DNA from 4 places in the Paraburkholderia strydomiana genome. Region 4 is predicted to be linked to each of the others. Evidence: predicted binding sites of a transcription regulator. Region 4 holds the regulator's gene; each other region holds the start of a gene.

Region 1 (7,837 bases), on a different contig from region 4:
CTTCGCGATCATGTTGCACAACAGGTTGACGATCCCAATGCCCACCAGCAGCGCAATCAGCACTTGCCAGCTCGTCAACCCGAGGGCGAAGAGACTGCCGGCGAACACGTAACCGCCGACGCTGTGAACGTCCGACATCCAGAACGCAAAGATGTTGTAGGCGCCCCAGGTCTGGTGACGAAGCGGCGCCAGGTCCTTGTTGTATAACCGCTCGCTATAACCGGCCGGCATGGACACATCGCCGGTTGCGTCACCGTCTGCATAAGGGGGGATTGCGGGACTGCCGGGCGCTGCGCTGAACTGAGCCATGATTCCTCCTTGTGATGGAACCGTCGATTGCGAATCGAAGGGCATTGCATTGGCCATGCCAGTTGCGGCTCTGGCGTCTCGCTCGCGCTTCGCGTCGTTCTGGACGAACGAGGCTCGAGCCGCCGCCATGGCCACGCCGCGGTTGTCTCCGTACTGAAGTACTTGTGGTTATCGCATTGCCGCCCTTCCGCGGATGTCCGGCAATGCGTTACTGCATTCGGGGCCCGTCGCGCAGGCGACGGACGTGCGCGCGCAAGCCGGCAGCGCCCGCGCAGGGCCGCCTCGCAACGCTCGATCAATCCGTTCAGTTCAGTGCGGCGCGCACCAGCAACGGGCGCACGCTGGCCGCTTGCCTCAGCTTGGCGCGGACCTGGCTTTGAGTGATGCTTTCGATGATGCTTTCGGTGATGCTTTAGATGACTCTTTAGTTGACTCTTCAGGCGAGTCTTTAGATGACGCCTTGCCGGCGCCGTTAAGCGCGCCGAATACCTCGTGCAGATCGGCTGCGCCACGCGCGGGCCGCTCCAGCATCTTCAACTCGACGCTTTGCAAATGGCGCGACATGAGCGCCGCCGCCTCTTTTGCATCGCCGGCGTCGAGCGCGGCGAGAATCGCTTCATGGTCTTCGAACGAACACGGGCTTCGCCCCAATGACTCGTACAACGCTGAAATCAGCGTGGAGCGCGCCACGAGTCCGTTCAGGCAGTCGCACAGCACCGTGTTGCCGGTCAGCTGAGCGAGTTCCGTGTGAAACTCGCCGGACAGACGAATCCACGACGAAAAGTCGCGTGTTTCGAACGCCTTGCGTTCGCGGCCGATCATGCTGCCGATGCTCTTCAACCGCCGCATGCCATGTCCGCCGCAGATCTTTTCGACGACTGCCAACTCGATGATGCGGCGCATCTCGAACACCTCGTGCACCTCCTGAAGCGACGGGCTTGCCACAAACGCACCACGGTTCGGTTCGAGATCCACCAGATGATCGGTCGCGAGTTGCGCTAGCGCTTGCCGGATCGGCCCACGCTTCACACCGAACACTTCGCATAACTGCGCTTCGGTCAGCTTCGCGCCCGGCGCCAGCCGATGCTCGAGAATCGCGGCGCGAATGCGCTCGGCAATTGCTTCGGGCTTCGAACTATTTGCGTTGACTGATTCGGTGTCGGACATGATATGTGTCTCGGTATGAAGGTCATAATAGGATGGACATAAAGATTGTCAACAATTTTTGTTGGCATCATCGACAATCTTTGCGGCGGGGCTTGCGGCGACGACAGGCTGCCCGGCTGAAAGCCTTGCAGCGACTGGGGCAACTGGATTCGATATGACGATTGACGTCGCTGGCGCGGCGCATTTTGTCGACAAAATAGTCGAGCGCGGTGGTTTTCGGCCTTCACTGAAAAGCCGCAGTTGCCGACTTGGGCTACGCAAAGGACCGGCGAAAAGGCGGCCTCGCCTGCACCGCTTTGTTAGCGGTCGTTCAACGCAGACAGGGATAATCTGTCAGGGTCAGCTTGAAGCCGTTCGCATCTGCAACCAGGTGCGCGTCGGCACCCACAGGCAGCGTAAGCATGTCCGGCACGTGGCCGAACTGCAAGCCGGTGACGATCGGAATGCCGATCACCGACCGCATCTGATCGATCATGGCTTGCAGGTCATAGCCGTTGTCGTAGTCGTACGACTTGCCGCCCGAAAAATCGCCGAGCACGAGCGCCTGCTGCTCGCCGAGAATACCTGACAGGTGCAGTTGATAAAGCATCCGCTCAATGCGAAACGGCTGCTCGTTGACGTCCTCGACAAACAGCACCCCGCCCTGCACCGACGGAATATAAGGCGTGCCGACGAGCGACGTGAGCACCGCCAGATTGCCGCCCCAGAAGGTGCCCGATACGTCCACCGCGTGCGCTTGCGGCACGTTTTTCGCAATGGTTAGCGTCGGCTTTGTCAGCGCGGACCAGAAGTGCTGCATGGTGAAGTCGCTGACATGTTCGGCACCGAAGTCGCTCATGAGCATCGGGCCGCTGAACGTTTTCAAGCCGGCGCGCGCGAGCAGAGCAAGCTGAATAGCCGTGAAGTCGCTGTGGCCCACCAGCGCGACCGGCTCGCCGCTCAGACGACGTTGCAACCCATCGTAATCGAGGCCGTGCAGAATCCGCGCCGCGCCGTAACCGCCGCGCACGGCAAGGACGATGTCCGGCAACGCGCGGGAAGCATCCGCGAGCCGGTTCAAATCCGCCGCGCGCTCGCCGTCGGTGCCGCCAAAGCGTTGATAACGACGCCGCGTCGCGTCTACTCCTTCCACGCGATGCCCTTGTGCGCGCAGGCGCTGCAACGCGCGGTTGAGCACCTCCGCCTCTTGCGGATAGCCGGAAGGCGCAATCAGGTTGAAGGTACGGTGGACGCTCATCGATAGGCTCTGGTCTAAGTGTTCCGCGCGGTTTGGAGAGCGTTGCGATTCAGGGTGTGCCGGACGGGTCTATTTCCGGGACGACGGCTGCACGTGCCGCCGCGCGTGCTTCGCGGCTCGCACGCCGCCGCTCGGCAAAGAACGACTTCAGCGCAGCGCCGCATTCGCTTTCGAGCACGCCGCCGGTCACCTGAGTGTGATGATTCAACTGCGGGTTCGCGAATGCGTCGACGACGCTGCCGCATGCACCCGTTTTCGGATCGCGGGCACCGAACACCACGCGGGCAATGCGGGCGTGCATGATGGCACCTGCGCACATCAGGCAAGGTTCGAGGGTCACATACAGTTCGCAGCCCGGCAAGCGATAGTTCTGCGCGATCTTTGCCGCGGCACGCAACGCGACCATTTCCGCGTGCGCCGAAGGATCGTGCGCGCCAATCGGATGGTTGAAACCTTTCGCGATCACTTCGTCGCCAAGCACGAGCACTGCGCCGACGGGCACTTCACCAGCCGCCCGCGCTTCTTCGGCGGCAGCTTGCGCCAAGGCCATGAACCGGCGGTCGCGGTCAGAGACGGCGGGGTTGGCGGGCGGGTCGGCGGGTGGGTTGGCAGCGGCTGCGAGCGGCTCGGGGGGATCGGACGAGGCGATGGGCGCCGCGGCAGCGACGCCCGGCTCGCCATTTGCGAAGTCACCGGCGATGGTGACAACACCACCGACAGTAACAGGCGGCATTTCCGGCTCCTTTCCTGCCTCGATCCAGTCCAAGTTCGAGCCCAATTTCAAGCCCAAGGCCCCGCGGCCAACGACGGGCTCGCTCACTGTGTCCCCGAGCCGGCGACATTCGCGGGAGAGCCTTCCACCGCGGACATATCGCTGTTGGAAGCCCGCTCGGACAAGCGCTCCGCAATCCGGCGGCAATATTCGCGCGGCAGCACCAACGGGCCTCCACGTAACGACTCCAGCGCCATATGGAGTGCCAGCATGCGAGCCTGAAGACGGCAGCGCGTAGCCTGATCGCTCACGGCATTCAGTTCGGCCTGCAAGTCACGCAACGCGCGCAACTGCTCCATTGCGGGGGGCACAAACCCCGCGTTTTTCAAAATCCGGTTGGCGACGCGCACTTCTTCCGGGACCAGAGCATCGTCGTCCAGGGTGAGCGGCGCGCCTGCGCCCGGCAAATCGTCGAATTCGCCACGTGCGGCGGCGGCGGCAATACGCTGTTCGACTAACGCATCAAGCAATCTCATCTGCAATCCACTACGTTGCGGCCCAAGCATTCTATCAGGGAGCGCACGAGGGTTCCTTCCGCCGGATTCACCCGACCCGCCGGCTTTTCGGATTTTGCGTATTGGAGTCCTGGATGGATGCAAGCTAGGCTTCGACACTTTTTGCGAGTCGCGCTCGCGGCGTGCTTTGGCCGCCTGCTCGGTTCGCTTCGTTTGGCTACCTCGCTCACCTACTTCGCTTCTCTGTTTCCTGCTTTTTTTGCCACCGATCATGCAATTGCAAATGACACACTCACGCGTTGACAACGCAGCACGAATCACTGCCACAAGCACTGCCCCGCAGCCCGCAGTCCGGGCGTGCGCGGGCTGCGCTTCAGCGCTCGCGAGCCGCGCCCGCGTTGACAGGCGCTCATTCAAGACAACCCTACGCGGTGTATGTGTAGCCGCAGCGATGTCCGCCTTGCGTTCCGGCTGCGCAGTATTCTGCGCCGGAGCCGGCGGAAGCGGCGGTGGTTTCGGCGGCGTTTGCGCTACTGGTATGCGCTTCTAGACGCACGCCAGATCCCCACAAAATCTAAAGCCACAGATCACGCGTCGCTGCCCACCCTCCTTTCATGTTCCTCTTCACGACCAACTAATCGTCGCGCCAATGCCACTAGGGCGCGGCCCCTTCAAGCGACCAGCGCGCAAGCACAATATGCCGGGTACGCCCCAATAAGCTGTGTATCAACGCGAAACCACGCACATTCCAGCAAACCGGCTCAACCGGACGCGCGGCGGCCCAAGGCAAGCCGTAAGCCAACGTGACATGCGGCGTATAAGTCACTGCCGCGGAACCGGCGCGGCTTTCAATGCCCTTGACGTGCAGCGCTTCGGTCAATGCATCATGAAGCCGATGCAGACCCACCACGCCCTCACTCCCCGTCAACACTAACGGGCCCGGCCGCGGTTTCGACGCGAAACTCTCCGCCGTATTGAATTCGACGCTGAACGGCGCCATGCGAACCGCGGCAGCCGCTTGCATTGCGGCCTCCACATGTGCCGGCGGCAGACCGCCCGCGAAATTGCCGAGATGACGCAGCGTGACGTGCAAACGACCGGCGGCAAGCGGCTTACTGCGGGCGCGCGCTTCCCCGCAAAGCTCTTGCGCTAGCTTTGAAATGCTGGCCGCGGTATTCGCATCCGGGAAGACAGCGAAAAAGAGGCCGTCGGTTGGCGTTGGCGGCGCCTCGAGCCCGGGCAACCACAGTTGTTCAGGCATCTTGCTCCTGCGTGCTGAAATCCGGCATCTACACGAATCCCCCTTCACATGAACGAACTGGCGGACGCCAGCGGAAAACCAGCAACGAACAAGCAACCAGGCAGCAACCGCACCGCAAGCCAGCAAGCATCCAACCCCGCCGCCGACCCTGCCAAAAAACGCTTGCGCTTACGAGCTGCCCACGTACAATACTGTACATCCATACAGTATCGGCGGCAACGTGGAATTGCAGAAAAAGCTCGAAGTATTGGCCGACGCGGCCAAATACGACGCATCGTGCGCCAGTAGTGGCGCGCCTAAGCGCGCGTCGCGCGGCACGGAAGGTTTGGGCGCCAGCACCGGCGCCGGTATCTGCCATAGCTTCACGCCAGACGGGCGCTGCGTATCGCTGCTGAAAATCCTGCTCACCAATTTCTGTCTGTATGACTGTCAGTACTGCGTCAACCGGCGCTCGAGCAATGTGCCGCGGGCGCGCTTCACGCCTGAGGAGGTCGTGGACCTCACGCTCGACTTTTATCGGCGCAACTACATTGACGGACTGTTTCTAAGTTCAGGCATCATCCGGTCGTCGAATTACACCATGGAGCAACTGGTGCGGGTAGCGCAGTCGCTGCGCGAAGATCACCAGTTCCGCGGCTACCTTCACCTGAAAACCATCCCCGACGCCGACCCCGAACTCATCGCCAAAGCCGGCCGCTATGCCGACCGTCTGAGCGTGAACATCGAACTGCCGACCGAAGGCAGCCTCGCACGCCTTGCACCGGAGAAAGACGTGCGCACGATCAAGCTCGCCATGGGGTCGATCCGGCTCGCGCAGGAAGAGGCGCTGGGCGACGCAAAAGCGCCCCGGTTCACGCCGGCCGGCCAAAGCACGCAAATGATCGTCGGCGCGGATCAGACGAACGACAGCACCATCCTGCAGACCGCGGAAACGCTATACGGATCGTACAAGCTGAAGCGCGTGTATTACTCGGCATTCAGCCCGATCCCTGACAGTCCTTCGGCAGTCCCCGGCGAGGCGCCGCCGCTGCTGCGCGAACATCGTCTGTATCAGGCAGATTTTCTGCTGCGCGGCTACGGTTTCAACGTCGCGGAACTGTTCGAACAGCCAGGCAACCTGCCGCTCGACATGGATCCGAAACTTGCATGGGCGCTCGGGCATCGCGACCAGTTCCCGGTCGACCTGAACCGCGCGCCGCTTCGCATGATCGCGCGGGTGCCGGGCATCGGCATGCGCAATGCCAAGCGGCTGGTCGAGTTGCGACGCTCACGGCGGGTGCGCTATGAAGATCTGGTGCGCCTGCGGTGTCCGCTGGAAAAGATCAAGCCGTTCGTCGTTACACAAGACTATCGCGCGGCCATGCACGACGCGTCGTCGGCTCATCTGCGGCGAATCCTGACGCCGCCAATGCAAACGCAAATGCAGTTGTGGTGACGTATCGTGCTTCATTGCATCGAGATCGAAAACCATTTTGCCGCCTGGCGTACAGCCACTCTCGTTGCGCTGGCTCAAGGGCTTGCGCCGGAGTCGATCGAATGGCGCATTAAAGAAGGCGCCGGTGGTCATGGTTCGCTGTCTGGTCAAACGGCGCTCGATTACGGTGACACGTCCGGCAACGCGGCGCTCGGGTCGGACGCCCCGGCCGTTCACGTCTCGAAAGAACTGTCGGCGCTGTTGCATGATGCGGCGCTGTATCGCGAGCCGGACCGGTGGGCATTCCTCTACAAGGTGCTGTGGCGCTGGCAATGCGGTGATCGCGCGGTGGCGTCGCCAGCCGACGTCGACGGCGCCCGGCTCTACCGGATGGCTAAAGCGGTGCGCCGTGCGAAGCACGACATGATCGCGTACGTGCGCTTTCGCAAGCAGAAGCCGGACGCCCAAACCCCAGAGTACGTAGCCTGGTACGAACCGGAGCACGACGTTCTCGCATGGGCCGCGGAACATTTCGCGCAACGCATGGGGCGCTCGTCGTGGATTATCGCGACGCCTCACGGCGCCGCGTTCTGGAACGGCGAGCAACTACATATCGAAGCGCGCCCTGCTCTGCGCCACGAGCATCGCTGCGACAGTGAAGACGAAGCCGAGGCGTTGTGGCTCGCGTACTACCGCAGCACATTCAATCCTGCGCGTCTGAACGAAGCCGCGCTCGAACAGCACATGCCGGTGCGGTTCTGGAAAGGGCTGCCTGAAGGCCATCTGATTCCCGCCATGATCAGTGAAGCAAAGAGCGGCGCGCGGCGCGTTGCGCAAGCGAGCGGGGTCGCGGCGCTCGGCGGCAAGTCCATTCCTGTCGAAGCCGAATTCGCTCAGCCCGCCCGCGATCAGCCATCGTCGCTGGATGCCTGCCGGCGTTGCGACCTGTGGCGCAATGCGACGCAAGCCGTGGGCAGTTCGGGGCCTCGTGACGCGCGCATCATGCTGATCGGTGAGCAGCCCGGCGATCAGGAGGATCTGAGCGGCGAGCCTTTCATCGGGCCGGCGGGACAGTTGCTAGACCTCGCGATCGTCCGCGCCGACCTGTCGCGTGAGCAGCTTTATTTGACGAACGCGGTCAAGCACTTTAAATGGGAACCTCGCGGCAAGCGCAGGCTGCACAAAACCGCCGCGCAGCGCGAGGTCGAAGCATGCTCGTATT
Region 2 (7,837 bases), on a different contig from region 4:
CGAAGGACAAGTAATCAGGTTGCCGCCATCCCGCCGTTCAAGCGACGCCTTGATTACTGGTATCGGTGATGGAACCTCGTACAATTGGGGAATGATTCCAATGTGAGGGGTCCGTATCGCCATGCAGCCCGGTGCCAATCTGAACCTGATCGAAGTCGCAACTACAGAGTCAGGAAGGCGCAGTCATTTTCCGTCTGGCGAATGACATGATCGAGCATTTCAACGAGGTGGCAAGGCTGTCTCGTGCCATCGTCAGAGCCAGTCGATCATTGAACCACGTGCAGATGCCTGGTTGCGTAGTATCGGATCAGCGCTCCGTTTCGAAAGCGTGAACGGATTGGTGCGCAGTGATACGGTCGCATCTGTGGCACGCGGCCGATACTCAGACTGGGCACATTGAAAGCCAAAGAGATTCCCCCTAAAGCCCACATATTCACCGATAGCAAACAGCCATGGTTTTCTAATTCCAGATGGCATTCAAGCGTCAGGTATGCACAGATAAAATATCAAACCTTATGGGAATCTTAAGCACAGTACCGCCTACCTGGGAAAACGATAAGGACAACTGCTTACGGGAATGCATAAGCTATAGCAACGTCTACTATCTCTTCCGGCGCGCCGTTGAGATAGGTCCACTCCAACGACGATGATGGGAGGTGTACGATGCCGAAGCACCTGTTGGCGAATGCATTGGTGGCGTGTGCGGCTATTGCGATTGCGGGTTGTGGCGGGGACGAACTCAGCATTAGCGGCCCGCACCATGTATCGGACATCGCGGTCCCCAACATCAAGGCAGGCGTAAACTTCTCATTCGACATCGGCGTCGTCTCGGGTAGCCGATACTATTTCACCGACAGGAATAACGCATCTCTGGATCAGATCGACATACCGTCGAAGACCTTCGTCAAAGCCATTCAGGGAAGTGGGCCTCTCGCGTTCACCGGGCTTGGCCCCGGGCCGAATTCGCAGGCGGGTCCGGACGGCGCGACGGCTGTCGGCAACTTTATCTACGTGGGCGACGTGAACTCTGTGAAGGTGGTCGATCCCGCTGTTGGCGCCGTGACGAACAAAATCACGGTTAGCACGACGGGCGTTCGCGCAGATGAAGGTTGTCTGGATCCCACGCATGGCATCTTCATGATCTCCAGCCCGGAAGAGACGCCCCCGTTCGCAACATTCATCAACACGTCCACGCAGACCGTCGTCGCCAAGGTGACGTTCACGGATCTCTCGGGCAAGCCCACCGCGGGCCTCGAAGCGTGCCGGTACGACGCCGCCAGCGACAACTTCTATGTGAACGTTGACGGCAGCACAGCGAATCCTCATGGCGAACTGGTGAAATTGCCGGGAGCGTCCATTCGAGCAATTCCGACCGGTGGCAGTCAAAACTACACGTCGCTTGCGGGCGTAGCGATGTACCCGGAAGGCAATTGCGATCCCACAGGGCTGGCACTGGGCCCCGGCAACGATATTGCGGTCGGGTGTCGCGAAGGTACGACTGGCGCTCCGTTGCTCATGCAGATCTTCAACCGTTCGAACGGTGCACTGGTGGCGTCCCTGAACGCTGGCGGCGGCGATCAGCTTGAATATGATGCGCCCACCAATCGCTACTACAACGCGGCGAGCCGGTGGACGTCTTCTGGCAATGCGTCGACGAACGGCACCTGCTCGGCCGCGTCGCCATGCACGCCCGTGTTGACGATCGTCGACGCGGGCAATCGCAGTGTCGTCGCCCGTCTTAACACGGGCAATAACGCGCATTCGGTTGCAATCGACCCGGCGACCGGGCTCATTTTTGTTCCATATTCTTCCGCGACATCGCCGGCGGGATGTCCGGGTTGCGCGGCGAACGGGTTCGTCAATGGCGGCGTGTCGGTATTCGCCGCCAGATGAGGCGCGGCAGTGCTGCGGGCTTCCCTTGCGCGGCATCTGAAGGCGGGGTAGCGTGCTCAAGGTGGTCGCGGGTCGTCGCAATCGCCCTTCTGGATGTGCGCAGCGACCCTGACGGGCTTGGCGTCAGGGTGGCTCGCGAAGGCCGGAGCGAGTAAACAAACGATACTGTGTCGCCCCCGCGCCAACTACACGTTGGCGGTCACGTCGTACTCGAAGAAATTGGCGCGCAATACGGCTCTATTCGAGTAATCTCGGCAGACGTACACGCAATGAAAACGCTGGCGCCACTATTAGGATCAAGTTCAAAAAGCAATAGGTTGTCGTCTGTCCTCGTGAAGCAAACGTCACCTACGGAGTTATCTTGAACGAAAGCGTCCATAGATACGTCTGCGATCTTTACCTCAAGTAGGGTCAGCGTAATGACGCAGTCTGGTCCACGTGCAACCCAGTTTGGGTCATCCTGGCCCCAATGTCGCAATTCGATTGCGACATCTACCTCTCGGGCATCACGTTTTCCGTACCCCATCTTGATAGACAGCACATGTGCATCGTGGAAAGCCGGCCAGTATCCGAATAGCTTCTTGAGCAAGATGGAGTTGCCTACCTCGCCCCACCCATAGTCATCTACTTCACACATTATTTGGCCCCATTCCGCAACGGTGTTTGCACCCGTCGAATCATCAAGATTGCGATCGGTCATGACGACCTTCTGACAAGGGCGGCGACAGCATTGATCGCGCGCCAACGCCCAAATCAAAATCCATTTTCAAGGGATCGGACAAAGCGGAAGCCCTTCGTCGCGGTCAAAATTCGGCCCGGCGTTATGACCGTGCGGCCTCATCCCATCGTGAGAATGGTCACCGTGATACTGAGCCGACAAATCACCATTTGAATCGTAGTAGTTTACTTTGGGCTTAAACGGATGAACGATAAACCCGCCCGGTGGCCCGCCGTAATCGGCATGAGTTTAGACTCGCCAAACGGATCGTTGAATTGCACCGGATTGCCGTTGACGTAAGCATACGCATTCGTCTGCCCACTCGCGTAACCGATCGGGTCTTCACTGATGAATCGCGCTGCGCCTGGACTGTAATACCGATTCCGGTAGTAATACAACCCGGTCCCGTCATTCTCCCGTCCTGTGTACTGCTGCGTGTTCGGATCGGCCAGCCCCGTCTGCATCGTCGCACCATACGGCTCATACCAATATTGCGTCTGAGTTCGCTGTTGCGCATCCGCCAACGCGAGCACATTGTCGGCGCCCCGGCTTCCTTCCCGACAAATCCGCAGACCGGATTCCACGAACCCTGACAAAAAATACTGTACAAACGTACAGTCCCGGTAAAATACCCGTCAAACGCACGTGCCCTTGCCGCACGCTCCTTTCTGAAGGTGCGGACGAGCGCCCCTTTGGCCGGGCGGCACCACCGAACGCCACTAACGAGCAAACACGGCATGCCAGATGAACGGCGCATAGCCCACATCGACATGGACGCATTCTTCGCGTCTTGTGAACTGTCGCAGTATCCAGAACTACGAGGCAAGGCCATGGTGGTTGCCGGTCGTCGCACGGACGCGCCGCGGACCAACCCGGACGGCACACGCGAATTTTCGCGCTTACGCGACTACGTAGGCAGAGGCGTCTTGACCACCGCCACCTACGAAGCGCGCGCGTTCGGAGTTCACTCCGGCATGCCCACCATGAAGGCCGCCCGGTTAGCGCCGGATGCGATCATCCTTCCGGTGAACTTCGACCTCTACCGAACGTATTCGCGACTGTTCAAAGATGCAGTGCGGTCAGTCACTTCGAGCATAGAAGACGTCGGTATCGACGAAGTGTACGCGGACGTCTCGCTCACGAGCGGCAGTTCAGAGGAAGTAGCGCGCAAGCTGAAGTCGGCGGTGTTGGAAGCAACGAACCTCACGTGCTCCGTGGGAATCGCACCCAACAAGCTGCTTGCAAAGCTGTGCTCCGACATGCAAAAACCCGACGGCATCACGATCCTGAAGTTCGAAGACGTGCAGTCCAGGATCTGGCCAATGGCCGCGAATAAGATCAACGGTATTGGCCCCAAGGCCAGCGCGAAACTTGCGTCGTTGGGAATAACGACCATCGGCGGAATCGCTGAGCGCGACGAGTCGTGGCTCATAGAGCACTTTGGCCGAAGCTACGGTGCATGGCTTCGCAGAGTGTCCCACGGTCTTGACGAGAGGCCCGTGGTGACATACAGCGAACCGGTCTCGATGAGCCGCGAGACCACATTCGAACGGGACCTTCATGCCGTACGGCATCGGCAGGAACTGGGCGCCGCATTCACCCGTCTGTGCGAACAGGTGGCAGCCGATCTGCAGAGAAAAGGCTATCTGGCGAAGAAGATCGGCATCAAGCTTCGCTTCAACGACTTCAAAACAGTCACGCGCGACATCACGCTTCCCGAACCCATTGCCAATGCAGAAGCGTTGCGTCGCGCCGCGACCGACTGCCTGAAAAGAGTGGAGCTCGTTAAATCCATCAGGCTGCTCGGAGTCAAGGCCGGCAACCTGCAACCCGCCGGACAGGTTCCGCGTGACGAGCCGGCTCAGTTCACGCTTGATTTCTAGTTCGTGCGCCCGGTTCCATGCAGCGTGACACGGAGCGCCGAAGCGGTGGCTACCCGTTCAGGCGGACTTTCCCTTTACCAGTGACGAATATGAAGCCGGTGCCGGTGGCGTGTTTGCGTTCGCCCCAGCATTGCCCACACCGTTTCCGACACCATTCCCCGGCAGTTTCGCCGCATTCGAACGTACCGACAGCGCGACGCTGTCCGCAAGCGAAGCAGCAATCGAAAATGCAAACGTATTGACGCCGTTCGCGCTTTGCACCGACACGCTGCCGCGATGCATCTCCGCAATCGCCTTAACGATTGCGAGACCCAGGCCGTGGTTTTCTCTGCTATTGGTGCGCGACGCTTCAGCACGATAAAACCGGTCGAACAGATGTTCGAGCACGCTGGGCTCGATCGGCTCTCCGGGATTTGCAACTTCAATGCGCACCTGTTGCCCGTCCCGCACAATGCGCACGTTGATCTGCGCACCCGGCTGGCAATGCTGGATCGCGTTCATCAACAGATTCGTGCAGGCGCGACCGAACAGCGAGCGGTTCACATGCGCTGCGGCGTCACCATGCAAGCGCGCATGCACGCGAGCTTCTTCGAGGGGAATCTCCAGAAACTCCAGCGTGTGCGCAACTTCAGCCGCGAGCGATACTTCAACGAGGCCCGTTGCACGCTCGCCCTGATCGGCTCGCGCGAGGAACAGCATGTCGTTGATGATCGCGCGCATGCGTTCGAATTCCTCGAGATTCGACTGCAGCGTATGACGCAAATCGTCCACGGAGCGGTTGCGTGTCAACGCCACTTCCGTCTGCCCGATCAGGATCGTGACAGGTGTACGCAATTCGTGCGCGACGTCCGCATTGAACGATTCGAGGCGGCAGTACGCACCGTCGAGGCGTTCAAGCGCGCCGTTAAAAGAATTAGCAAGGTCATTCAATTCATGCGGCAACGACGTGGTATTCAGCCGTTGCGAGCGATTGTTCGGACTGACGGCGGATGCGTCGCGGGTGAGACGCGTCAACGGTGCGAGGCCGATGCGCGTCACCGAATAACTGAGCAGCAGCACCGCGAGGCTGCCGAGCGCCGACAGCGCCGCAAGCGCGAAGCCGAACACGCGCATCGTGCGAATGTTCGGCGAATAGCTCGATGCGACCTGCAACTGCATGGGGGGCCGCGTCGAATAGCCGGGAATGGACACCGTGGTGGTGAGCATGTCTTCACCGCCGCCCGCCGGCCTCACGCGCGCGTAGCCGCCGGGCCAGGTCTTCACGGTCGAACCCTCGATGGGCTTGCCATAGTTGTAGGACGGCTCGATGCTCGTTACCGCATATACGGTGCTGCGGTCATGAGGCGTCATGTCGGTGAGCTTCTCGCGCGACATGCGCCATTTTTCAGGTGTCAGCCCGTGATTGCAGATGAGCCGCGCGATCTGGGCACGGTCGTCGAGCGACTCGCGCAAGTGGTTCTCGAGCTGCGAGCGCAACACCGCAAAAAGCCCCGCGCCGACGAGCGTAAATACGAACAGCGCGACGAGCGCGAACATCAGTGCGAGGCGCCGTGCTATTGAACGGTTCATGGCTGTTCCGCCTCTTCGCGCACTTCGAGCACATAGCCCATGCCGCGCACGGTATGCAGCAGTTTGGAAGAAAACGGGCCGTCGAGCTTCGCGCGCAATCGCTTGATCGCCGTTTCCACGACGTTAGTATGACTATCGAAGTTGACATCCCAGACGAGTTCAGTGATCGCGGTCTTTGACAGAATATCGCCTTGCCTGCGGGCCAAAACGCTCAGCAGCTGGAATTCTTTCGCGGTGAGATCGAGACGCACGCCCTCTCGCGTCGCGCGCCTTCCGATCAGGTCGACGAACAGATCGCCGACTGAAATGAGCGTGGATTCCTGCGAGCGCGTACGGCGCGCCAACGCGTGCAGACGCTCGACGAGCTCGAGAAATGAGAATGGCTTGGTCAGATAGTCGTCGGCGCCTTCGCGCAGACCGCGCACGCGGTCGTTCACATGATCGCGTGCCGTCAGCATGATGACGGGCGTCGACTTGCGCATGCGCAGCGCCTTCAGCACGCTGAAGCCGTCGCGTTTCGGCAGCATGACGTCGAGCACGATCACGTCGTAATCGAACTCGGTGGCCAGATGCATGCCCTCTTCGCCATCGAGCGCGACGTCCACGACCCAGCCCTGCTCTGTCAAGCCGGAGCGCAGGTAGTCCACCACCTTGTGCTCGTCTTCAACAATCAGCAATTTCATGCGCGTCCCCTAGTGTCTGCATTATACGAAACGCCTCGTATTGCTTCCGTGCACTATGCCGCCTCACTGCGCAGCGGCACGCGTCTGGACGGGCCCGGCGCCCTCCGGCTGCACGTCCTGTTGTCCAACCCTTGATTCGCCGCTCGCCGGTCCCGTGCTCGCGTCCCAGCCGCCGCCCAGCGCCTTGACGAGCGAGACCGAAAGCGTCATCTGCTGGCCGCGAATCTGCGCGTCCTGACGCTTGCTGTTGAGCAACGACTGCTGTGCGGTGATGACATCCAGATACGCAACGAGGCCGCCCGAATAACGGTCGTTGGCAAGCGCAAGCAGACGTTGCGAATCCGCGACCGCTTGCTCCGATTGCTTCGCCGCGCCGTCGAGCACGGCGAGACCCGTGATGCCGTCCTGCACCTGCTGGAATGCGTTGAGCACCGTTTGCCGATAGTCGGCCTCGGTCGCTTTATAACCTTCGCTTGCGAACTGCACGTTGGCCGCGCGGCGCCCGCCGTCGAACAGAACCTGGCTCGCTGCCGCCCCGAGCGTCCACATCAGCGTGGGCGCGCTCAGCAAGCTCGCGAACTGCGTGCTTTCCCAGCCGATGCCGGGCGTCAGCGTGAGGCTCGGAAAAAACGCCGCCTTGGCAACGCCGATCTGCGCATTGGCCGCTGCCATTGCGCGCTCCGCCGAGGCAATGTCGGGCCGCCGTTGCAACACGTCGCTCGGTACGCCGAGCGCAATCGCGGGCACCTGGAAGTTCAGTACCTTCGGCTCGATTGCGAATTGAGGTGCGGGCACGCCGACGAGCGCCGCGAGCGCGTGCTCGAATTGCGCGCGCTGGTTCAGCAGCAACTGCGCCTGCACACGCGTCGTGTCGAGCAGCGACTTTTGCTGCAAGACGTCGAGCCCCGACACGGCGCCGAGCTCATGTTCGGAGTTCACATAATCGAGTGCTTTCTGCTGCAGCGTGACCGATTGGTTCAACACGTCGATTTCGGTGTCGAGCTCGCGCAATGAGAAGTAGTCGCTCGCCACCTCGGTAGTAAGCACGAGCCGCGCGTTGGCGAGGTCGTCTGCAGATTGCTCGGCGGACG
Region 3 (7,837 bases), on a different contig from region 4:
CGAGCCGTCGGCGGCGCTGGCAAATTTGCCGGATAAAAGCAACGGGTCACCTGGGCCGCTTAAAGTACGAGCGTCGAAGTCCGGGCCGCGCATCGAGCCCGACGACAACGCGCAGTTGCTCCACGAGCAGATAACCGGCGCTGTGAAGTCCGGCGGACTTCGTGCGTGGAGCTTGCAGACCCAGGGCGGCGCCCCGAAGGTCGCGCCAGAAGACGTTGCGGAGCAGTGGAAATACTCGAGGAATGACTCCGATAGTCAACGGACTTCGACGCGACTCGCGGGCTTCATTCTGGACGGGAATCCGAAGTTGCACGGAACCGAGTTGCAGGCCGTTGCGTCCCGTGCGAGCAATCGCATTGTGATGTCGATGAACAATGGCGAAGCGAACGAGAAGCTCCAGAAGCGTTACGGCGATGCAGCCAGGCTCAGGGACCATCTCGGCGAATTCATTGCCGAAAAACTTCGTACTGCGCCGCAAAGCGGCGCGTCGCTGTTGCTCAATACAGACGACAAGCTGCGCCGCGCGCAGAAGCTGTTCAACTGGCTCGGCGAAAATCCCGATGTCGTCCTGACCGTGACCGACAACCCGTCCCGGCACCACGCCGAGATCAGTGTGAGGCTGACGATCGAAAAGAACTATCCCGAGATGTTGAAGGAAGGTCGCGCCGCGGGTTCCAAGCCGCCGTGCCTTGGTTGCGTCTTGTGGTTCAACGAACGCGACGAGCTGACGGAATATCAGGACGAAGAGCAAAAGGTCCCGGCAGGTCCGCTGTTTCTCACGCCCGATAGTGGCCTGCGCACGCAGTTCGCGACACACGGAGTCGAGCCGATGGGTGCTGTGACGCCCGCTGTCATCGGCGAGGTCGCGGACACCGTCAAGCGCCAGGTGTCGGGTCTGAAGCTCGACATACGTCCGGTAACGAGTGGCAGAACCGACAACATCCCGCGCTCGCCGACAGACGACGAACCGGACACGGCGGATTACACGAAGGCGTTCGAATTCGGCAAGCCGCTCTTCGAGCAGAAGCTCGCTGCGAAGCAGAAGGTCCATGCGAAGCAGAAGCTCCATGCGAAGCAGAAGCGCGTCATGAAGCAAAAGACCGACACGAAGCAGATCGACACGAAGCAGAAGACCGAAGCGAAGCAGCAGAGCGACGCGCCGCAAGGCTCCCAATCGTCCCAATCGTCCCGTTAGAAGCGGGCAAATAATTCCCCGCCGCGATGGAATAGCCAGATAGCGTGGAATGTTGTGTGAGTGCGGCGGACATCATGAGCGCCGCGCCACATTACTGGGGATTTCAAACATGCTCAAATCGTCTTTGTCGCGCCGTCGTCTGATGGCAACCGGATCGCTGGCGTCAGTCGGTGTGCTGCTTTCGAAGATGTCATTCGGCGCGAGCACGCAGGCCGCTACAACGGCTGCAAGCTCGCGTGGGGTGCCGGCGTATCTCGGCGCGTCGCCGCAAACTCTGCCGCCGTTGCCGTGGGCGGACAACGCGCTCGAACCGGTTATCTCGGCGCGTACGATCGGGATTCACTACGGCAAACATCATCGTGCGTACTTCGACAATCTGCACAAGCTGCTGGCCGGCACGCCGCTCGCCAATGCGTCGCTCGAAGAGCTGATCATGCAGTCGCACGATCAGCCGGCGCTCGTCGACGTGTTCAACAACGCAGCGCAGGCGTGGAATCACAATTTCTACTGGAACTCGCTCAGTCCGGATGCGAGCGCGCCGAGCGAGAAGCTGCAGGCGGCGATCCAGCGCAAGTTCGGCTCCACGGAAGCGTTGACCAAAGCATTGGTGGCCACTTCGGCGTCGCAATTCGGCAGCGGCTGGGGATGGCTGGTGGTCGATCGAGGCGAACTCGCGGTGGTGAAGACGAGCAATGCGGAAACCCCGTTCACGCGCGGTCAGGCGCCGCTGTTGACGGTGGATGTGTGGGAGCACGCCTATTACCTCGATTATCAGAATCGCCGGCCGGATTACCTGGTCGCGACCGTGTCGCGTCATTTGAACTGGGCGTTTGCTTCGGCGAATCTGGATCGGGTTTGATCCCAACGCTGTAGCCCGTTCATTGAGATTCAGACCGCACATCGCCGCAATGGCGGTGTGCGTCGGGAAGTGCCTGCTGTATGGCGTTTTCTCTGGAATGGATGGCCCACGAGCTTGGGTACACACCTGTCCTTCCATTCGTTCCCAAAAAAAGTGCCTGTTCCCCGTCGCGAAAATCCGTGTAGGATACTGTACATCCATACAGGTTTTTTCGTCCATGACTGCCTCTTCTCCACCGCCCGAAGCGATACACCCGTCCCTGTGGCGGGCGTCCCAGCTTGCGCGCGGCCGGGGGCAGGTGGTCGACACCGGCTATCCGGCGCTATCGGCTGAACTGCCCGGTGGCGGCTGGCCAGTGGGCGCACTGGTCGACCTGCTCGTGCAGCAGCCGGGTGTCGGCGAGCTGCGGCTGCTACGTCCGGCACTCAGTGCAGCGGGCAACCGGCCCATTGCGTTCGTCCAGCCCCCGCATACACCGGACGGCCTCGGTCTCAGCTACATCGGCTTGTCGCTTGAGCAGGTGCTGCGCGTCAAGGCGCAGAAAACGGCGGACGCATTGTGGTCGGCAGAACAGATTCTGCGTGCCGGCAGTTGCGGTGCGCTGATTTTCTGGGCGCAGTATGCGCAGGCTTCGTCGCTTCGGCGCCTGCATCTGGCGGCGCAGTCGTCGGAGACGCTTTTCGTCATGGTGCGGCCGCTCGCGAGCGCTCAGGACGCGTCGCCGGCGCTATTGCGGCTGGCGCTCAAACCATCTGCCGACGGCCTGACCGTCGACATCGTGAAACGACGAGGGCCCTCGCGCGCGGAGCCCCTGTCGATTCCCCTTCAACCCACTCCTGTTCTGCTGTCACGACATGCGCGTCTTCCTCGCCGTTCACCTGCCGAAGTTGCCGCTCGAAGTTTTCAGGCCGAAGTGGTCGCCTGAGCCCGCTCACGGCAGTGTCGTGCTCGAGAAGGACAAGGTCGTGATTGCGGACAGCGTCGCGCGCGCGGCCGGAGTGAGGCTCGGCATGAAACGCGGTGGCGTGCTCACGCTGTCGCCCGAGACGGACATGCACGAACGCGACTTCGCCCGCGAGCAGTCCGCACAACGCGAGGTCGGCGTGGCGCTAATGCGCTTTTCGCCCGAAGTCGCGCTGCTCGATGAGGCGACCGTCGTCGTGGAAATAGGCGCGAGCCTGCGCCTCTTTGGCGGACTGCTTGCGCTGTGCCGCGAGGCGAAGGCGCTGCTTGCCACGCTCGGTCTCACCGCGCGCGTGAGCGCCGCGCCGACCGGCCAGGGCGCGTGGCTGCTGGCGCGATATGCGAAGGGGCGGGGCGCGCGGCGCGTGCTGAAGCTGTCCACGCTCGAGCAGCGTCTCGCCGCGTTGCCCATGATCGCGGTCCCCGAGGTGCGCGAGTTCGCCGACTGGTTCGCGGGGCTCGGCTGCGAAACCATCGCCGACATTCGCCGGCTGCCGCGCGCCGGCTTGCAGCGGCGCTGCGGCGAACACCTGCTCGATTCGCTCGACCGCGCATTCGGCACCGCACCGGAACTCTTCGACTGGCTCGAATTGCCGCCCACGTTTTCCGCGCGCATCGAAATGCCCGACCGGCTCGAACATGCGGACGGCGCCGTGTTCGGCGCGCATCGGCTGATCGTGCAGTTGTGCGGCTGGCTCTGCGCAAAGCAGTTGGCGGTCACCGCAATACGTTTGTTGCTGGAGCACGAGCGGGGGCGCGACGCCATCGAACCCACCACCATCGACATTGCCCTCGGCGAGCCAACGTGGCGTGAAGAACACCTGGTGAGGCTGCTGAAGGAGCGCTTGCATCGCATCGAGCTCACCGCGCCGGTTATCGCATTGCGTCTGGACGCCTCGAAAGTGGAGTCTGCTGCGCCGGCTTCCGATACGCTTTTTCCCGAGCCCGGCGGCTCAAAGGAAGATCATGCACGGCTACTCGAACTGCTGGTCGCGCGGCTGGGTGACGAGAACGTGCTGCGGCCCGCGCCGAGTCCCGACCATCGGCCGGAAGTCGCCAACTGCTGGGTGCCGGTGACACAACCGGTGAAGCCCGCAGTCATACCGGAAGGCTTGCCGAGGCCCACGTGGATGCTCGATACGCCGGTGCGCTTGATAATGCGCCAGCATCGTCCGTTCTATGGCTCGCCGCTGCGCATGGTGTCGCCGGGGGAGCGTATCGAAGCGGGCTGGTTCGACGGCGAACTCGTGACGCGCGACTACTTCGTCGCTCAGGCCGACGACCAGAGCTGCTACTGGATTTACCGCGAACGTGTCAGCAGCCGCGACGCCGAAGAAGACCAGCGGTGGTTCCTTCATGGCCTTTTCGGATGACGCGCCATGGATGCCACCTTCAGCATGCTGCCGGCGTATGCCGAGCTTTTCTGCCTCTCCAATTTTTCGTTTCTGCGTGGCGCGTCGCACGCCGAGGAACTCGCTGAGCGCGCCGCGCAACTGGGCTACTCGGCGCTTGCCATTACCGACGAGTGCTCGCTTGCCGGTGTGGTGCGTGCGCACGTCGCGGCGAAAGAAGCGAAGCTGCCGTTTATCGTCGGCTCCTACTTTCGTCTGGTGAACGCCGACGGCTCGCCGGCATTCGGACTCATCCTGCTGGCGAAAAATCGCGAGGGCTACGGCAATCTGTCCGAACTCATCACGCTGGCGCGTACGCGCGCGCCGAAGGGCGAATACCGGCTCACGCCGCAGGACCTGTCGCGACCGGAGAAGGAATACCGGCACCTGCTGGGCCTGCCGGACTGCCTGGCCATTCTCGTGCCGACCTTCCCGGCAAAAGAAGATGTGCTCGATGCCCAGGTCGAATGGCTGGACGAGACCTTTCCCGCACGCGCGTGGGTGGGCCTCGTGCTTCATCAGCGGGCGATGGACGACATTCACCGCGGCGCGGTCGAATTCGTCGCGCGCAACCGGGACGTGCCGGTGGTCGCACTCGGCGAAGTGGTCATGCACGTGCGTTCAAGAAAACCGCTGCAGGACACGATAACCGCCATTCGCGTCGGCAAGCCGGTTCATGAATGCGGATACGAGCTTGCGCCGAATGCGGAGCAGCACCTGCGCTCGCGGCTGCGGCTGGCCAATCTGTATTCGCCGGAGGCACTTGCCGCGACCGTCGACATCGCCGCGCGCTGCACCTTCTCGCTCGACGAACTGCGCTACGAGTATCCCGACGAACTGATACCGCCCGGCTTCACGCCGACTGCCTATCTCCGGCAGGAGACGTACATCGGCGCGCAACGGCGCTTTCCGTCGGGCATTCCGCACCACGTGCAGGAGCAGATCGAGCACGAGCTTGAACTGATTGCCGACCTGCAATATGAACCGTACTTTCTGACGGTCTATGACCTGGTCCGCTTTGCGCGCAGTCAGCACATTCTGTGTCAGGGACGCGGATCGGCGGCCAATTCGGCTGTCTGCTATTGCCTCGGCGTGACGGAAGTGGACCCCGCGCGCGGCAACATGCTTTTCGAGCGCTTCATCTCGAAAGAGCGCGGGGAGCCGCCTGACATCGACGTCGACTTCGAGCATCAGCGGCGCGAAGAAGTGATTCAGTACATCTATCGCAAGTACGGTCGCGACCGCGCGGCGATTGCCGCTGCGGTCTCGACGTATCGTGCGCGTGGCGTCTTGCGCGAAACGGGTAAGGCGCTCGGCGTCGATATGCAGATAGTCGATGCGGTCGCCAAGTCGCATCACTGGTTCGATAACAGCGCGGACCTGCTGAAGCGCTTCGAGGAATGCGGGCTGAACCCGCAAACGCCGCTCATCCGCGCGTGGGCCACGCTCGCCGCGCAACTGTATGGTTTTCCGCGGCATCTGTCGCAGCATTCGGGCGGGTTCGTCATCAGCCGGGGCAAGCTCACGCGCCTCGTTCCCGTTGAGAACGCCGCGATGGCAGAGCGCAGCGTCATCCAATGGGACAAGGACGACCTCGAATCGCTGGGGCTGCTCAAGATCGACGTGCTTGCGCTCGGCATGCTGTCGGCCATTCGGCGCACGCTCGACCTCGTGTCGGAGCAGCGCGGCGAGCGCTTCGAGATGCAGGACATTCCCTCAGAAGACGATGCAACCTACGACATGATTTCCGCCGCCGACACGGTGGGCGTCTTCCAGATCGAGTCGCGCGCACAGATGTCGATGTTGCCGCGCATGCGGCCTCGAACGTTCTACGACCTGGTGATCGAAGTGGCCATCGTGCGGCCGGGTCCGATTCAGGGTGGTGCGGTTCATCCTTATCTGCGCCGTCGCCAGGGCTTTGAGCCGGTCACCTATCCAAGCAAGGATTTGGAGACCGCGCTGGGCCGCACGCTCGGCGTGCCGATTTTTCAGGAGCAGGTGATGCAGGTCGCGATTCTCGCCGCGGGCTTTACGGCGGGCGAAGCCGACCAGTTGCGGCGCGCGATGGCGGCGTGGAAACGCAAGGGTGGTCTCGGCAAATACTATGACCGCATTGTGCTCGGCATGCAGGAGCGGGGCTATGACCTTGCGTTTGCGGAAGCCATCTTCGAACAGATAAAAGGTTTTGGCGAATATGGTTTTCCGGAGAGTCATGCCGCGAGTTTCGCGCTGCTCGTGTATGCGAGCAGCTGGCTCAAATGCCACGAACCCGAGGCATTTCTGGCCGCCATGCTCAACAGCCAGCCCATGGGCTTTTACTCGCCATCGCAACTCGTGCAGGATGCGCAACGGCATGGTGTCAGCGTACTGCCAGTCGATGTGACTATCAGTGGGTGGAACTCGTCTCTTGAGCGTATTGCGGATGCCGCACGGCCTGCGGTGCGTCTGGGCCTGTCGCTGCTACGTGGCATGAAGGAGGGCACAGCCGAGCGGATTGAGAATGCGCGTGCGGTGCGCCCGTTCGCAAGCGCGAAAGACCTCGCGCGTCGCGCGGCGCTCGATCGCCGGGACCTGCATATCCTGGCGGACGCCAATGCGCTGGTCTCGCTTGCCGGCAACCGGCGCGAGGCGCTCTGGCAGTCGGTCGCTGCCGTGCCGGACAAGGACATGCTTGCAATCGCGGCCGTCGAGGACGAAACGCCCGAACTCGGCGCGCCCTCCGAAGCACACGACATCGTTGCGGATTACCGCTCAGTGGGTCTGACGCTCGGGCGCCATCCGCTGGAACTTTTGCGCCCGCAGTTGCTGGCAAACCGGTTGATGCCGGCTGCGACGCTGCGCACTTATCGCGACGGCCGGCTTGCGCGAGGCTGCGGTCTTGTCACCGTGCGGCAGCGTCCCGGCACCGCGAAAGGCGTGGTGTTCGTGACGATCGAAGACGAAACGGGCAACGTGAACGTCATCGTGTGGCCAAGCCTGCTCGAGAAGCAACGCAAGGAAGCGCTCGGTGCGTCGCTGCTGGCTGTGTATGGAGTATGGCAATGCCAGGGCGAGGTCAGGCATCTGGTCGCACAACGGCTCGTCGATATGTCGCATCTGCTGGGCGGGCTGCATTCCGTTAGCAGGAATTTTTGCTGAGACGTTGGTGCGCTTCGCGAGGTCGTCAACGTTCAGCGCATCCGGTTCAGGCGGATGTATCGCCGCGCCACGGAAAGGCGGCCAACACCTCGCGTATCGCCATATCGAACGGCGTGCGGCGGCCGATCCCGAGTTGCTCCAGCCGGTCCGACGCCAGGTGGCAATTATGCGGACGCGGCGTCGCATCGGCCGGCGTGTGTTGCGGCACGAGCCGCGCGTCGAGTTGCAGCGCTTGTGCGAGGCGCATGGCGATCTCGTACTTGGTCATCGGTTCGTCGCCCGACCATTGCA
Region 4 (7,837 bases):
CAGCGCAATGCCGGTCAGAATCCAGCGGACAAGCGGCGGTTCGGTGACCGGATCGGGCCGGCGCGCAATGTTCAGTGGCGCGCGCGGAGCCACGGCGTGCGGCGTGACGCCGTCGGCGTTATCGACGTGACCTGCTGAATGGCGGCTCATTGCGCACCTCCGCCAATGCTTGCAACGCTCGCGGCGCTGGGCGCCGGACCTGCGTTGCCGCGGCTCGTGCGGCGCTGCAGATACCACTGCAGCGTATTGATGAAAAGCAGCATCAGGAACGAGACGACGAGCATCACGACGGCAAGCGCCGTCGCGCCGGCGTAGTCATACTGCTCGAGCTTCGTGATGATGAGCAGCGATGTGATTTCCGACTTCATCGGCACATTGCCTGCAATGAAAATGACCGAGCCGTATTCGCCGAGTGCGCGCGCGAAGGCGAGCGCAAAGCCCGTCAACAGCGCCGGCAACACGGCCGGCAACACCACGCGGCGAAACGTCAGCCAGCGCGATGCGCCGAGGCAAGCGGCAGCCTCTTCCTGCTCGCGCTCGAACTCTTCGAGCACCGGCTGCACCGTGCGCACGACGAACGGCAAACCGATAAAGGTCAGCGCGACGAGCACGCCCACCGGCGTAAAGGCGACCTTCAGACCGAGCGGCTCCAGGAACTGTCCAATCCAGCCGTTGCCCGCGTACACGGCCGCGAGCGAAATGCCGGCCACCGACGTGGGCAGTGCGAACGGCAGATCGACTACGGCGTCGACGATGCGCTTGAACGGAAACCTGTACCGCACGAGCACCCATGCGACCAGAAAGCCGAACACCGCGTTGATCAGTGCGCCGCCGAGCGCGGAGAAGAACGTCAGCCGGTACGAGGCCAGCACGCGCGGCGAGCTGACGGCGCGCACGAACTGACTCCAGTCGAGGGTGGCTGTCTTCAGAAAAGTCGCCGCGAGCGGAATCAGCACCACGAGGCTCAGATAAGCCACCGTGATGCCGAGTGTCAGGCCGAAACCGGGCAAGGCGCTTGGTTTGCGGAAGGTCAACGTGGTCATGCTCGATACTCTTTCGGTTGATGCTCGTGTTGCCGGCCGCCTGGTCCTGATCGGCCAAAAGCGCGCCAGCGGCGCGCTCCGGAAAGTGACGCGCCGTGGCGCGTCGCGTTGCCTCGGTTCGCGCCTGCCGCAGCGCGGACCTGGGCGGTGTTACTGAGGCTGGTAGATCGAATCGAACACGCCGCCGTCGGCAAAGTGCGTCTTCTGCGCGTTGGCCCAGCCGCCGAACGAATCGTCGACCGTGTACAGCTTCAGCTTCGGAAACTTCGAGGTCAGTTCGGCCGGAACCTTGTTCGAACGCGGACGGTAGAAGTTCTTCGCGGCGATTTCCTGGCCCTGCTCGCTGTACAGGAAGTTCAGATACGCTTCGGCCAGCTTGCGCGTGCCATGCTTGTCGACGACCTTATCCACCACGGCTACCGGCGGCTCGGCCAGAATGCTCACGGACGGCACGACGATTTCGAACTTGTCCGGACCGAATTCCTTCAGCGACAGGAACGCCTCGTTTTCCCACGCAATCAGCACGTCGCCGATGCCGCGTTGCACGAAGCTGGTGGTCGCGCCGCGCGCTCCGGAATCGAGCACGCCGGCATTCTTGTACAGCTTGCCGACAAACTCCTTGGCCTTCTGGTCATTGCCGCCCGGCTGATGCGCTGCATACGCCCATGCCGCGAGATAGTTCCAGCGCGCGCCGCCCGAGGTCTTCGGATTCGGCGTCACGATCGACACGCCGGGTTTGGTCAGATCGTCCCAATCCTTGATGTGCTTGGGATTGCCCTTGCGCACCAGAAACACGATCGTCGACGTGTACGGCGACGCGTTGTCGGGCAAGCGCTTCTGCCAGCCTTTATCGATCAAACCCTTGTTCGCGATGGCGTCGATGTCATAAGCGAGCGCGAGCGTCACGACGTCGGCCTGCAAGCCGTCGAGCACCGAGCGCGCCTGAGCACCCGAGCCGCCGTGCGACTGCTTGAAGGTGACGGTCTCGCCGGTCTTCGCCTTCCATTCTTTGGCGAAAGCCTGGTTCACATCCTGGTAAAGCTCGCGAGTGGGGTCGTAGGACACATTGAGCAGCGTCGTGTCGGCGGCTTGCGCCTGGCCCGCCGCGCCAAGGACGCCAAGCGCGGCTGCCGCGCCGAACGCGAGCGCTGCGATAAGTTTTCGGCTCCTGCCTGCCCGGCCCGCTTCGTGATTGTTCATGCCAAGTTCTCCGCGTGTTGGTGCGCTGAAACAGCGTGTGTTGTTTTGCGTCGGGTCACGTGCACATGAGCGACTGGAGGCCAGTCTATCCGGGGGCTTTCATCATTAAAAATAATGTTTATTCATTTTTTAATACGCAAAAGTGGTAATGACAGCCAGATAAGGCGTTGCGGCATGAAAACGGATGTCTTGACGTCGATTTACGACGTTGCAGCGAGGGGTCGAGCCGCAAACTTAAAGTAAAGCTTGAATTGCGCCGGATACTGTATAAAAATACAGGCACCTGTTCATCCATACAGTGGCGCCATGACCAAACTCACCGCACGACAGCAGCAGGTTTTCGATCTGATTCGCCGGGCCATAGAGCGCACCGGATTTCCGCCCACTCGCGCGGAAATCGCCGCCGAACTGGGTTTCAGCTCGGCCAATTCGGCTGAAGAGCATCTGCGGGCGCTTGCACGCAAGGGCGTGATCGAACTCGCGGCCGGCGCGTCGCGCGGCATTCGCCTGCTTGCTGGCCCGGACGAGGCGCCGCATCAGTTCACGTTGCCGCACGCCAGCATCATGCAGCTGTCGCTGCCGCTTATCGGCCGGGTTGCCGCCGGTAGCCCGATCCTCGCGCAGGAACATATCGCCCAACACTATGCGTGCGACCCGGCGCTCTTCTCGAGCAAGCCCGACTACCTGCTCAAGGTGCGCGGGCTGTCCATGCGCGACGCGGGTATCTTCGACGGCGATCTGCTTGCGGTGCAGAAAAGAAGCGAGGCCAAAGACGGCCAGATCATCATTGCGCGGCTTGGCGACGACGTCACGGTCAAGCGCCTTAAGCGCCGCGCGAACGGTATCGAGTTGATTGCCGAGAACCCCGATTACGAGAACATCTTCGTTGAGACAGGCAGCGCGGATTTCGCGCTGGAAGGCATCGCTGTCGGGCTGATCCGCCCGGGCGAATTCTGACAGCAACGGTTTGGCTTAATGAGCGACAAGCTCAGTGCGTCATTAGCCAACCGTTCGCCTGCTCACCGACTAAAGCAGTACTCATGTTGAATCGCCCGGAGAGACTCATGGAACGCCTTGCCCGCCTGTTGCCGTTTCGCCAGTTCGGCCGTCTGCGCCATCTGCGCAAGCTGGTACCTTGCTCACTGATCGAAGCGTCCACGGCCGCTACCGCGTCGCTGTTCGACTCGCCCGCTCGTGGGTCCGACCGGCAGGCCGCGTTGCCGTCTTCATTGCCGTCGTCACTGCCCGCATTCGCCCGCGTGTCGCTGAACTCGGGGCTCAATACTGCCGAGCCGGAGCGCCGTGCGCCGGTGCGCGTGTACCACGGGCCGTCGCGGCTCATCATGGTCGGCACTGTAGACGCGGTGTGCCGCATGATTGACCGTTGCATCGCCGAGGAAACCAACGTCCACGGAGCGGTCTTCGAGTCCTGATGAGTTGTGAGGTGTGGGGCGCGTCGCTCACATGGTTTGTGGCAGCGCACGGATCGTTTCAGCGCGGTTGCGGTCCACGTTAGATCACACCTGATGGAGATTTCCGCTCGATGGCAGTTTCAACACCCAGGAAGCGCAGCGCCCGTCCGCTTGCAGTCACGCTTACCGTCACGTTGATCGTGATCGCGCTGATCGCGGCGTTGGGCTTCGCTTATGCCTCCCCGTATATCGCGCTCAACAACCTCAAACGCGCCGCCGACGCACGTGACGCGCAGACGGTGAATCGGTATGTCGATTTTCCCGCGTTGCGCGAGAGCCTGAAGCAGCAAGTCACCGGCTTGCTGACGCGGCGGCTGGACTCACACGGAAACGGCAATCCGTTGGCTGCGATCGGCGCGATGATTGGCGTCGCGTTGATCGGCCCGCTCGTCGACGCGTATGCAACACCCGACGGCGTGGCTGCGCTTTTGAACGGCATGCCGCCGCGCGGCGAGCCGGGTGAGCGGCCCAACGCCGCGCCGGTCACCGGCAATCCGCCCGCTGCCAATGCGCCCGCCCCCGGATCGTCCGGCGCGGACAGCAGCACGCCCGGCGGCGCTACGGGTGATCCGAGCGGCAACGCGGTTAGCAGGCCCACGTCACCGCAACCTCCGCAACCGCCGCAACCGCCGCAAACCACGGCCGGCTATCGCGGCATCAACGAGTTCGCCGTCACATACCAGCACGGTGCGGGGGACGCGCGTTACTCCGCCATCTTCATGCGCGAGGGTCTTTTCACGTGGAAGCTGGCGGCGGTCAATCTGAACGAGTGAGCGCCAGGCGCGGCTTGACACATCGAACGCGCACGCGGCCGATCTGACGCAATGCACTCGTAATGCATGCGCCGCCCGCTACTCCGTCCTCCGCGTTCATCCGGACCAAAGCTCACGAGCACCCACCCGCACGAAGGCTGCACGCCTGGCGCGGGTGGCCGTGCACCCGAACCGCATCGTCAGGCCGCTTCCTGCTGCTGCTCATGCGCTGAAGAGCACGCGACCAGAATGCTGCATGACACCCGGTCGAGCAGCGGTGTGTTGCCGGCACCCATCCACCATCGGGACAAGCCCGTGCGGCAACGGTGGCCCACCACCACGAGGTCAACGTGCAACTCGTTGGCAAGATTGGCGATCTCGTCGATCGGATGGCCGAACGCAAAGTGACCCTGCGCGTTGACACCGCGCTCAGTCAGCCAGTCCACGCCCTCTTGCAGGATGTCCCGCGCGGTCTTTTCGAAGCTTCCGCACGCGACGTCCGTCAGCAGGCCCGCGCTTTGCGCAATGCTCGAGCGCATGTCCACCACCGAAAGCAGATGCGTTTGCGCCTTCAGATCCAGCGCAAGGTCGGCGCCGCAACGCAGAGCCTTGCGGCCTTCGCGCGAGCCGTCGTAGCACAGCAGGATTTTCTGGTAGCTCGCCATCGTTCTCCCCCTTTCCGCAAAAGCGCGGTCTGAATCAATCATGGTGCGCCGCAATTCAGCTTGCAAGGGATGGAAAACGCTAAGTGCGATTGCTGCACGCCCCGGCCTTGTGCATACGAGGCACACTCGGTGAGGACAACGCCGGCGACGCCTTTGCGGCAGTGCAAGAACCCACAGCGCGGGGCGCTCCTTAAACCGCCATTTCCCGGCTGATGACCTAGAATGAGCAGCCTTCCCGTCGATTCGCCTCTTTTGCCTGAGCCTCGATCCCTATCCATGCCCGACACCGCTATCGACTTCCAGCAGGTTGAAAAAAGTTACGGCGAAAAGAAAGTTGTCGACGGACTGTCGTTTCATGTCGACGTCGGTGAGTGTTTCGGCCTGCTCGGACCGAACGGCGCCGGCAAGACCACCACATTGCGCATGCTGCTCGGCATTGCCACGCCGGACGCCGGCTCGATCCGCCTGTGCGGCGAGCCGATTCCCGGCCGGGCGCGCATCGCGCGGGCGCGCGTGGGCGTGGTGCCGCAGTTCGATAACCTCGATCCCGACTTTACCGTCCGCGAAAATCTGCTGGTGTTCGGCCGCTACTTCGGCTTGAGCGCCGCGCAATGCCGCGCGATGGTGCCGTCGCTGCTGGAATTCGCGCGGCTGGAGAGCAAGGCCGACGCGCGCGTGAGCGAACTGTCGGGCGGCATGAAGCGGCGCCTCACGCTCGCGCGGGCGCTCGTCAACGATCCAGACGTGCTGATCATGGACGAGCCGACTACCGGCCTCGACCCGCAGGCACGGCATCTCATCTGGGAGCGACTGCGCTCGCTGCTCGCGCGTGGCAAGACGATCTTGTTGACCACCCACTTCATGGAAGAAGCCGAGCGGCTATGCGACCGGCTGTGCGTGATCGAAGAAGGACGCAAGATTGCGGAAGGCGCGCCAAGGGAGCTGATCGAGTCGGAAATCGGCTGCGACGTCATCGAGATTTTCGGCCCCGATCCGTTCGCATTACGCGATGAGCTTGCGCCGCTCGCACAGCGAACCGAGATCAGCGGTGAGACGCTCTTCTGTTATGTGAACGACGCCGGGCCAGTGCATGCGCGACTGAAGCAGCGAGCGGACCTGCGCTATCTGCACCGCCCGGCGAATCTCGAGGATGTGTTCCTGCGTCTCACGGGCCGCGAGATGCAGGACTGACTTCCATCGACACTGCACGAGACACGCAATGGATGCACGCACTTATCGAAGCAACGAAGCCACGCCACCCATGCAGGCCCCTTTCGCCGCGTTGCCCGCGAACGCGGTCAACTGGATCGCAGTGTGGCGCCGCAACTACCTTGTGTGGAAGAAGCTTGCGCTCGCCTCCATGTTCGGTAATCTCGCCGATCCGATGATCTACCTGTTCGGCCTCGGCTTCGGTCTCGGGCTGATGGTGGGCCGCGTCGACGGCGTGTCGTATATCGCCTTCCTAGCAGCGGGCACCGTTGCGTCGAGCGTCATGATGTCCGCGAGCTTCGAGTCGATGTATTCGGGCTTCTCGCGCATGCACGTGCAGCGCACGTGGGAAGCAATCATGCACACGCCGTTGACGCTCGGCGATATCGTGCTTGGCGAAGTGATCTGGGCGGCCAGCAAGTCGGTGTTGTCGGGCGCCGCGATCATGCTGGTGGCGGGCGCGCTCGGCTACGCCAGTTTTCCGTCGGTGCTGCTCGCGTTGCCCGTGATCGTGCTGACCGGCCTCGCGTTCGCAAGTGTCGCGATGGTCGTGACCGCGCTCGCGCCGTCGTACGACTTTTTCATGTTTTATCAAACGCTAGTGTTGACGCCGATGCTGTTGCTCTCCGGCGTGTTCTTCCCGATCTCGCAGTTGCCTGCCGCCGCGCGTGGTGCGGCCGAGGTCCTGCCGCTGGCGCACGCGGTCGATCTGATACGGCCTGCGATGCTTGGTCGCCCGCTCGACAACGCCCTGTGGCACGCGGCCGTGCTGGCGGGCTATGCGGTAGGAGGGTTTATCGTCGCCGCCGTGCTGTTTCGGCGCCGGATGATGAAGTAACTCGTGCTGAAGTAACTCGTGCCGCGCGGCAGAGAGGTGCGGACAATTCGAGGGCGGCTGACCCGATAGGTCAGCGCCCACGAATGAATTTGCTGCACGGACGCGAGCTCAGTCCTCTTCGTCGGTCCAGGGAATGTCGACGTCCGAGATGAACGCGACTGTTGCAAACGGGCCGCCTTCGTGACGGCCGATCTTGCCATCGGCACGCTGCCATTCCACCCGGAACATCGTGCCCGGATCGTCGGCAATCAGCCGCACGGTGCGGATCTCGTCCGGATCGGCGTCCTCGACCGGACCGTCGAGCGAAATCTGCAGTTCTTGCGGCCAGAGACCGTCGGCCGGATCGTAAATCTTGTCGCCGTCCGGAATCAGTGTGAATGCTTCGACGCCGATCGTCGCCGAAGCATCAACGATCATTTTGGCTAGCGCGCGCAGCAGCGCGGTGGCCCGCGCCGAATTCGCCTGACGGATCGCAAGGTCCCCGCGCGTCAGCGCCTGCTCGAGTTTTGGGTTCGTTTTTTGTTGCGCCATTCGATGTCCTGAGTGCTATCGCCGAGTGTGAACAGTGCGGCTGAAAACCCGCCGCCGCTGCCGATTTTCCGGGCTGCATCCTACCATTCGTGCGCGCCGCGCCACGCGCAAAAGCACGACACGAAGG

What was found. The regulator LexA, encoded in region 4, represses DNA repair genes until DNA is damaged. The targets are predictions, from matches to a motif close to ACTGTATNNNNATACAGT.
Region 1: a site for LexA is predicted at 5,392-5,409, ahead of J2W46_RS24985 (putative DNA modification/repair radical SAM protein). Genes of this name have one in related genera too.
Region 2: a site for LexA is predicted at 3,213-3,230, ahead of dinB (DNA polymerase IV). Genes of this name have one in related genera too.
Region 3: a site for LexA is predicted at 2,243-2,260, ahead of imuA (translesion DNA synthesis-associated protein ImuA). Genes of this name have one in related genera too.

What each region holds. Positions count from the first base shown of each region.
Region 1 covers NZ_JAVDVL010000010.1:190,146-197,982, forward strand. The annotation lists gene J2W46_RS24955 (NCS1 family nucleobase:cation symporter-1) at 1-309, opposite strand, end outside; gene J2W46_RS24960 (GntR family transcriptional regulator) at 664-1,476, opposite strand; gene ldcA (muramoyltetrapeptide carboxypeptidase) at 1,787-2,713, opposite strand; gene tadA (tRNA adenosine(34) deaminase TadA) at 2,763-3,446, opposite strand; gene J2W46_RS24975 (DnaJ family domain-containing protein) at 3,530-3,961, opposite strand; gene J2W46_RS24980 (2'-5' RNA ligase family protein) at 4,596-5,201, opposite strand; gene J2W46_RS24985 (putative DNA modification/repair radical SAM protein) at 5,422-6,636, shown strand; gene J2W46_RS24990 (UdgX family uracil-DNA binding protein) at 6,643-7,837, shown strand, end outside.
Region 2 covers NZ_JAVDVL010000001.1:769,239-777,075, forward strand. The annotation lists gene J2W46_RS03460 (oligosaccharide flippase family protein) at 1-14, shown strand, start outside; gene J2W46_RS03465 (YncE family protein) at 664-1,893, shown strand; gene J2W46_RS03470 (immunity 50 family protein) at 2,093-2,593, opposite strand; gene J2W46_RS03475 (RHS repeat-associated core domain-containing protein) at 2,797-3,195, opposite strand; gene dinB (DNA polymerase IV) at 3,349-4,494, shown strand; gene J2W46_RS03485 (heavy metal sensor histidine kinase) at 4,552-6,063, opposite strand; gene J2W46_RS03490 (heavy metal response regulator transcription factor) at 6,060-6,746, opposite strand; gene J2W46_RS03495 (efflux transporter outer membrane subunit) at 6,810-7,837, opposite strand, start outside.
Region 3 covers NZ_JAVDVL010000019.1:67,306-75,142, reverse strand. The annotation lists gene J2W46_RS31730 (hypothetical protein) at 1-1,195, shown strand, start outside; gene J2W46_RS31725 (superoxide dismutase) at 1,437-2,054, shown strand; gene imuA (translesion DNA synthesis-associated protein ImuA) at 2,272-2,979, shown strand; gene J2W46_RS31715 (Y-family DNA polymerase) at 2,909-4,390, shown strand; gene J2W46_RS31710 (error-prone DNA polymerase) at 4,397-7,546, shown strand; gene J2W46_RS31705 (dTDP-4-dehydrorhamnose reductase family protein) at 7,593-7,837, opposite strand, start outside.
Region 4 covers NZ_JAVDVL010000005.1:212,532-220,368, reverse strand. The annotation lists gene cysW (sulfate ABC transporter permease subunit CysW) at 1-150, opposite strand, end outside; gene cysT (sulfate ABC transporter permease subunit CysT) at 147-1,043, opposite strand; gene J2W46_RS16105 (sulfate ABC transporter substrate-binding protein) at 1,194-2,243, opposite strand; gene lexA (transcriptional repressor LexA) at 2,550-3,200, shown strand; gene J2W46_RS16095 (hypothetical protein) at 3,308-3,676, shown strand; gene J2W46_RS16090 (DUF2939 domain-containing protein) at 3,787-4,488, shown strand; gene J2W46_RS16085 (universal stress protein) at 4,668-5,132, opposite strand; gene nodI (nodulation factor ABC transporter ATP-binding protein NodI) at 5,409-6,323, shown strand; gene J2W46_RS16075 (ABC transporter permease) at 6,352-7,179, shown strand; gene J2W46_RS16070 (hypothetical protein) at 7,288-7,710, opposite strand.